Linked DNA regions of Salipiger abyssi. The protein of the gene in region 2 interacts with the protein of the main gene of each other region in a pairwise test. Links are inferred from orthologs where the notes say so. Each region holds a gene or a part of one and is shown on either strand. Other genes may lie near its edges.

What was found.
Region 1: the proteins of Ga0080574_RS00980 (region 2) and ileS interact in binary tests that used the Escherichia coli proteins (3 or more experiments, as listed by UniProt). The link is inferred for Salipiger abyssi from one-to-one orthologs.

Annotation. Positions count from the first base shown.
Region 1 is NZ_CP015093.1:2,831,502-2,835,471, reverse strand. What follows is about bases 1-3,460. They hold ileS (isoleucine--tRNA ligase), read right to left. Parts: upstream 3,144-3,460; coding sequence 201-3,143; downstream 1-200. Other genes in these bases: Ga0080574_RS17365 (histidine phosphatase family protein), read right to left, coding at 1-63. Outside these bases: Ga0080574_RS17355 (hypothetical protein), read left to right, coding at 3,594-3,884. UniProt on the Escherichia coli protein: Catalyzes the attachment of isoleucine to tRNA(Ile). As IleRS can inadvertently accommodate and process structurally similar amino acids such as valine, to avoid such errors it has two additional distinct tRNA(Ile)-dependent editing activities.
Region 2 is NZ_CP015090.1:65,523-69,381, forward strand. Bases 968-3,805 are described here. They hold Ga0080574_RS00980 (ABC transporter substrate-binding protein), read right to left. Parts: upstream 2,925-3,805; coding sequence 2,010-2,924; downstream 968-2,009. Other genes in these bases: Ga0080574_RS00975 (sugar ABC transporter ATP-binding protein), read right to left, coding at 968-1,940; Ga0080574_RS00985 (AraC family transcriptional regulator), read right to left, coding at 3,023-3,805. In the rest of the region: Ga0080574_RS00970 (ABC transporter permease), read right to left, coding at 1-448; more of Ga0080574_RS00975, read right to left, coding at 438-967; more of Ga0080574_RS00985, read right to left, coding at 3,806-3,859. UniProt on the Escherichia coli protein: Part of the ABC transporter complex RbsABC involved in ribose import. Binds ribose. Also serves as the primary chemoreceptor for chemotaxis.

The DNA of each region.
Region 1 (3,970 bases), on a different replicon or contig from region 2:
ACCCGTGGCACAGCCGACCAAAAGGGCCGCCGAAACAAGCCCGAGCATTGCGCGTCTCTTCATCTCCATTCCCCCGGATTCGCTGTTGTTATGGTATCCTCATACCATAAAATCGCACGACTCCGGGGGCAGGCAGGGCAGCTGACACAAAACGGGGCGCCGTGAAGCGCCCCGTCTGATCGCAAATTGTGCCGTTCGCCTCAGCCCAGCGCGGCGTCGCAGCGCGCGCAGGTGGCGGCGTGGCTGTGGCTGCCCACATCCGGCAGGATCTTCCAGCAGCGCTGGCATTTGCCGCCATCGGCCTTTTCAAAGACCACGCCGACGCCCGGCACCTCCGCCATGCGGAAGGCTTCCTGCGGCGCCGGATCGGCGGTGAGCATGATGCCCGAGGTGATGCAGATATCGTCGAAGGCGACGGTCTTCAGCGCCTCCAGCATCTCGGCATCCTCCACATGCACGATGGGCGCCGCCTCCAGCGAGGCGCCGATCACCTTGTCGGTCCGCTGGATCTCCAGCGCGGCGGTCACCGCGCGGCGTGCCGCCCGGACCTGCGCCCATTTCGCCGCCAGCGCCTCGTCGCGCCAGCTTGCCGGCGTTTCGGGGAAATCCTGAAGGTGCACCGAGCTCTCCTCGCCCGGGAAGCGGTCGAGCCAGACATCTTCCATGGTGAAGACAAGGATCGGCGCCAGCCAGGTGGTGAGGCGGTGGAACAGCAGATCCATCACCGTGCGCGCGGCCTTGCGGCGCGCGGTGTCGCCGTCGCAGTAAAGCGCATCCTTGCGGATGTCGAAATAGAAGGCCGAGAGATCCACGGTGCAGAAGGTAAAGACCGCCTGGAACACCGACTGGAAATCATAGGCGCGATAGCCCTCCTGCACCTTGGCGTCGAGCTCGGCGAGGCGGTGCAGCACCCAGCGTTCCAGCTCGGGCATGTCGGCGGCCTCCACACGATCCGCCTCGGAGAAATGCCCCAGAGCGCCCAGCATGAAGCGCATGGTGTTGCGCAGCCGGCGATAGCTGTCGGCCACACCCTTGAGGATCTCCGGCCCGATGCGCTGGTCGGCGGTGTAATCGGTCTGCGCCACCCAGAGCCGCAGGATATCGGCGCCGTATTGCTTCACCACCTCCTCGGGCACGATGGTGTTGCCGAGCGATTTGGACATCTTGTTGCCCTTCTCGTCCAGCGTGAAGCCATGCGTCACCACGTTGCGATAGGGCGCGCGGCCGATGGTGCCGCAGGCCTGAAGCATGGAGGAATGGAACCAGCCGCGATGTTGGTCGGTGCCTTCCATATAGACATCGGCGATGCCGTCCTCGGTGCCGTCCGGGCGGTCGCGCAGCACAAAGGCATGGGTCGAGCCGCTGTCGAACCACACGTCGAGCACGTCGAAGACCTGTTCCCACTCCTCGGCGTTATACTCGTTGCCGAGGAACCGCTCCTTGGCGCCGTCGACATACCAGCAATCGGCGCCCTCGGTCTCGAAGGCCTCGCAGATGCGGGCATTCACCGCCGGATCGCGCAGCAGGAAATCGGGATCGGTGGGCAGCGCGCCCTTCTTCACGAAACAGGTCAGCGGCACGCCCCAGGCGCGCTGACGCGACAGCACCCAGTCCGGGCGCGCCTCGATCATCGAATAGAGCCGGTTGCGGCCCGATTGCGGGGTGAATTTCACCAGCTCGTCGATGGAGCGCAGCGAGCGCTCGCGGATCGTGGTGCCGTAGCTGTCCTGCCCGTCGCCGACGGCGCGGTCGATGGCGGCGAACCATTGCGGCGTGTTGCGGTAGATCACCGGCGCCTTGGAGCGCCAGCTATGCGGATAGCTGTGCTTGATCTTGCCGCGTGCCAAGAGCCCGCCGACTTCGGCCAGCTTGTCGATGACCGCCTTGTTGGCATCGCCCTCCTTGCCGTTGGGCTTGAGGATCATCCTGCCGCCGAAGAAGGGCAGCCCCTCGCGGAAGGAGCCGTCTTCCATGACGTTATAGGTGATGACCTGATCGAGCATGCCCAGATCGCGGTAAAGCTCGAATTCCTCCATCCCGTGAGAGGGCGCGCAATGCACAAAGCCGGTGCCCTCTTCGTCGGTGACGAAGGGCGCGGCGCGGAAATCGCGCGGATCGTCCCATTCGCCATTGGCACCGTCGGCACCGGCAAGCGGGTGCATGAGGGACAGGCCGGCCAGCTCGTCGGTCGGGACGTCGCGCACCCGGGTCCACTGGCCTTCCTCAAGCCGCGCCCGCGCAAAGGTCTGCCCAGCCAGCTTGTCGGCGAGGATATAGCGCTCGCCCTTGCTCGCCCAGCATTCCTCCGGGGTGTCGGTGACCTCGTAAAGCCCGTACTGGAAGTCCTCGCCATAGACCACGGCCTTGTTCGACGGCATGGTCCAGGGGGTGGTGGTCCAGATCACCACATAGGCCCCGGCGAGATCCCCGCCCCGAACCTGATCCGGGGCCTCACCGGCAGCATCCGACGCGACGGCCTTGAACTTCACCCAGATGGTGAAGCTTTCCTTGTCGTGATACTCGACCTCGGCCTCGGCCAGCGCGGTCTTTTCCACCGGCGACCACATCACGGGCTTGGAGCCCTGATAGAGCGTGCCGGTCATCAGGAACTTCATGAATTCCTCGGCGATCACACGCTCGGCGTGGTAGTTCATCGTCAGATAGGGATCGGCCCAGTTGCCGGTGATGCCCAGCCGCTTGAACTCCTCGCGCTGGATATCCACCCAGCCCTCGGCGAACTTCCGGCATTCCTGACGGAAATCGACGACCGGCACCTCGTCCTTGTTCTTGCCCTTGGCGCGGTACTGTTCCTCGATCTTCCACTCGATGGGCAGGCCGTGGCAGTCCCAGCCGGGCACGTAGCGCGCCTCATGCCCCATCATCTGATGCGAGCGCACGATCATGTCCTTGATCGTCTTGTTCAGCGCGTGACCGATATGCAGGTGGCCGTTCGCATAGGGCGGGCCGTCATGCAGGGTAAAGGGCGTGCGCCCGGCGGCAGTTTCGCGCAGGCGGTCGTAGATGCCGATCCTTGCCCAGCGCTCCAGCCATTCCGGCTCGCGCTTGGGCAGCCCCGCGCGCATCGGAAAATCGGTCTTCGGAAGGTTCAGCGTGTCCTTGTAGTCAGGCGTTTCGGCGCACATGATCTGCGGTCCCGGTTCTTGAGAAATTGGGGGAAACTCTGGTCGGCGCGAAAGTCCATACGCCTTGTCCCGGCGGCTCTGCGGTTTAGAGCGCCGGGCATGTAATTCGAATGATGATCGCGAGACGGCCCATCATGCCGGGCGTTATAGGCAAGCGACTCGCGATGGTCCAGAGCTTGCGGACAGGGCGCGCCAGGCGCGGAACGGGCGGAAATCCCCTCATCCCGGCACCGCAAACCGGCAGCTTCGCGCCACGCCGCATCGCGGCGCGGCGGGGTTCGGCGCATCGCCCCGGCATTTAAGGCGGGCTCCTGCCGGAAACCGGGAGTTCCCGCGTTAGGCGGCAACTCTGACGTGCGGAAATGGTTTCATGATCACCGATGGCGCAGCACATGCCCCGCGCCTGGCAAGTGAACTGAAACCGACGCAATCCGGACAAGGAGTTCCGTCATGGCCTATCAGAACGACCAGACCCACGCCTCCAACCCCTATGCCGCGCATCTGCGCGCCGATCCTCAGACCCGCATGCCCTCGGGCCGCTCCGGCGGCACGGTGGTCGGCCTCGTGGTCGCGGTCGCGGTGATCGTCGCGCTGATCGTCGGCGTGGGAGTCCTGGGCGGCGGCGCGCCCACCGACGGCCCGGCAGCGCCCGCGGCCATCGAACAGAGCACGCCCGAGGCCGGTGCCCCGGTGCTCGGCGACGAGACGGCACCCGCCACGCCCAGCGCGCCGGCGGAATAAGCCGCCGGCCCTCGCCACTCCCGCCCGGAGCCCCGGACCACGCACTTCGCGGCGTGCCCGGCCATCACTCACGGATCGCCCGGGCG
Region 2 (3,859 bases):
GCAGTCCGAAGCCGCGCGCGATGCCCATGGTGGCCAGCGTCACGATGATTGCGGGCATGCGGCCCCAGGCCACCATGATGCCGTTGAAGAGCCCCAGCCCGACGCCGACCCCCAGCCCCGCCAGCAGGCCGATCCAGCCCGGCAGCTCCATATTGACCATGAGCCCGGCGGCAATGGTGCCCGACAGCGCCATGACCGCGCCGACCGACAGGTCGATGCCGCCGGTCAGGATCACAAAGGTCATGCCCACGGCGAGGATGCCGACGATGGAGACCTGCCGCAGCACGTTCATGATGTTGGAGACCGAGAAGAAATTCTCCGAGGCAAAGCCCATCAGGACCGAGACCACGATGAGCCCGATCAGCGGCAGCGCAAGCGGCGAATGCAGGAGCCAGCGCAGGCTGACCCCTCCCTTGCCCTGCTCGGCAGAGTTGGCGTTATGCGACATGTCTGACCCTCCCGGTCGTGGCGTGGGACATGATTTCCTCGGAATTGATGGCGTCGCCCTCGACGGTCGCGACGATCCCGCCCTGGCGGAAGACGCAGACCCGGTCCGACATGCCGATCACTTCGGGCAGCTCGGAGGAAATCATGATGATGGCATAGCCCTGCGCGGTGAACGCGCGCATGAGCTGGTAAATCTCGGCCTTGGCGCCGACGTCGATGCCGCGTGTCGGCTCGTCGAAGATCAGCACCTTCATCTGGTGGTTCAGCCAGCGGGCGATCACCACCTTCTGCTGGTTGCCGCCCGACAGCGTATCGACCCGCGCCATCGGGCCCGGCGCCTTGACGCGGACCTCCTTCATCGCGGCCTCGGTATCGGCCAGCTCCTTCTTGAGGTCGATGAACCAGTGGCCGCGGCGATACTTGCCGTAATTGTTGATCGAGATGTTCTGAAGGATCGGGAAACTGGTGATCAGCCCCTGTTCCTTGCGGCTTTCGGGCAGCAGGCCGATGCCATGCGCCAGCGCCTCGGCGGGCTCCCTGAACCGGGTTTCCACCCCGTCCACCAGCACCTTGCAGCGCGCCGCCGGGAACGCGCCCAGCATCGCCAGCGCGGTTTCCGACCGGCCCGAGCCCACCAGCCCGGCAAAGCCGAGGATCTCGCCCTCGCGCAGCACGAAATCCGACACCGGCCCGCCCTTGCGGAGCTGCACCTCCTCGCATTCCAGCATGACCCTGGCATCGGCGCGCGGGCCGGGCTTTTCGGGAAAGCTGTTCTCGATCCGGCGCCCGACCATCATCTCGACCAGCCGGTCGGTATCGGTCTCGGACACCAGGCAATCGCCGACGAACTCGCCGTCGCGCAGCACGGTGATGCGGTCGCAGATCTCGAAGATCTCTTCAAGATGGTGCGAGATGAAGATGATCGCCACGCCCTGCTTGCGCAGTTCGCGCATCACCTTGAAGAGATGCGCCACCTCCGAGGGGGTCAGCGTCGCGGTGGGCTCGTCCAGCACGAGGATGCGCGCATTCAGCGACAGCGCCTTTGCGATCTCGACGAATTGCTGTTCCGCGACCGAGAGCTTGGCGATGGGCACATCCAGCGGCACGTCGACCTCGAGCCGGGCGAGGATCTCTTTCGCGCGATCATGCATGGCGCGGCGGTCGAGCAGGCCGAAGCGATTGCGGATCTCGCGGGCGAGAAACATGTTCTCCACCGCCGTCAGATAGGGGATCAGGCTGAATTCCTGAAAGACGATGCCGATGCCCGCCGCGATGGCCTCGTCGTAATTCGAGAACTGGCGCGGCTCGCCCTCGATGGTGATGGTGCCCTCGCTGGGCTGGATGATGCCGGTGAGGATCTTCATCAGCGTCGATTTGCCCGCGCCGTTCTCGCCCAGCAGGGCGTGAACCTCGCCGGCCCGCACATCCAGATCCACCCCGTGCAGCACCTGGATCGTGCCGAAGCGCTTCTTGATTCCGGTCAGTTGCAGCATGGTTGGGCAGCCTTGGGACGTTGCGGAAAAGCGCCACCCCCACGCCGGGCGGGGGTGGCGGTGTCGGGTTTACCAGCTGAAATCGGCGGCATTCTCGGCATCGACCACGCGCACGTCGATCGGCACCTCGGCGGGCACCACGCGTGCGCCCCATTTCTGCGCCAGCGCCATGGCGAGGCCGACGCGCACCTGATCGCGCGGGAACTGCGCGGTGGTCTCGATGAACGGCCCGCCCGCGGCGATGGCCTCCACCGCTTCCGGCGCCCCGTCGACCGAGGTCAGCTTGATGTCGCGGCCCGAGCCCTGGATCGCCGCCAGCGCACCCATGGCGCCGCCGTCATTGACCGAGAAGATGCCGGCGAGGTTCTGGTGCGACTGGATCATGTTCTCGACCACGCCAAGCGCGACCGAGCGGTCCTGACGGCCGTTCTGGGTGTCGACCAGCTCGATGCCCTCGTATTCGTCGAACGCCGCCTTGCAGCCCTCGACGCGCTGAAGGATCGGCACCACCGGGATACCGTCGAGGATCGCGACCTCGCCCTCGCCGCCCAGCTCGTCGGCGAGATACTTGCAGGACTGATAGCCCGCGTCGCGGTTCTTGGAACCGACAAAGGTGTCGACCGGGCCGTTGGCATTGGCATCGACCGCGACGACGATCACGTCCTGCGCCTTGGCCATGTGCACGGCGGCCTCGATGCCGGCGCTGTCGGTCGGGTTCAGCAGCAGGATGTCGATGCCCTGGGTCAGCATGTCCTCGACATCCGAGATCTGCTTGGCCACGTCATGGCCCGCATCGGTCACCACGACCTCGGCGCCAAGATCCTCGGCGGCGCCCATCAGCGCCTCCTGCATCGAGACGAAATAGGGGTTGTTCATCTCCTGGAAGGTCATGCCGATCTTCAGCCCGTCGTCCTGGGCCGAGGCCGGCGCGGCCATCGAGAGTGCGAGTGCAGCCGCCGATGCGGCTCCGAGCAGATGTTTCATCAGGGTATCCTCCCAAGTTTTCTGCGGCAGGCAAAGCCCGCCCCTGTCCGGACGGCACCCCGCCGCCCGAATTCGTGTACGTCCGGTATCCGTCTGGTTCAGTCCGCCTCCGAGAACACCCCGTTCGCCGCAAAGGTCGTCCGGAACTGCGAGGGCGACATGCCCTTCAGCCTCACGAAATGACGGTTGAAATTGGAGAGGTTGGAGAAGCCGACATCATAGCAGATCTCGGCCACCTTGGCCTCCGGACGGGTCAGGAGCATCTGGCAGGCCAGATCCACCCTGAGCTGGTTCTTGTAGCGCACCAGGGTCGAGCCGGTGTGCCGTTTGAAAGCCCGCGAAAAGGCGCTGGGGCTCTGGTTGACCATCTGCGCCAGGTCTTTCTCGTCGATATTCTCGGTCAGGTTCTCGCGCAGATAGGCGATGGCCTTGTTGACCCCGCTCTCCTTGAGGGACTCGAGGTCGAGCTCGTAGCTCAGGCTCGCCAGCACCTCCGGATCGGGCGCGCGTGCCAGCAGGTCGAGGATCTCCCAGAACAGCGCCAGCCGGCGCAGGCCCTGTGCTTCGAAAAGCTCCATCATCAGCGGCTTGATCTGCGCCGCCGTCGTCTCGTCGAAGAGCAGCCCGCGATGGCTGCGGTCGAGCAGCGGGCGGATCGCCTCCATCTCGGGCATCGCGGCGGCGGCATCTTCGATAAACGCCTCGGGAAACTGGATGACAAAGGAGCGCTCGGGCACGACCTCGCCCGGCGCGATATCGGAAATCCAGTTCTGCGGCAGGTTCGGGCCGGTCATGATCAGTTGCCCGGGGCCGAACGCGCCGATGTGATCGCCGATATAAAACGTGCCATGCGTGTCCACGACGAGGTGGATTTCGTATTCGGGATGGTAATGCCAGCGCACGGTCCGGAACGGATAGCCGTGCATCCAGGCGGC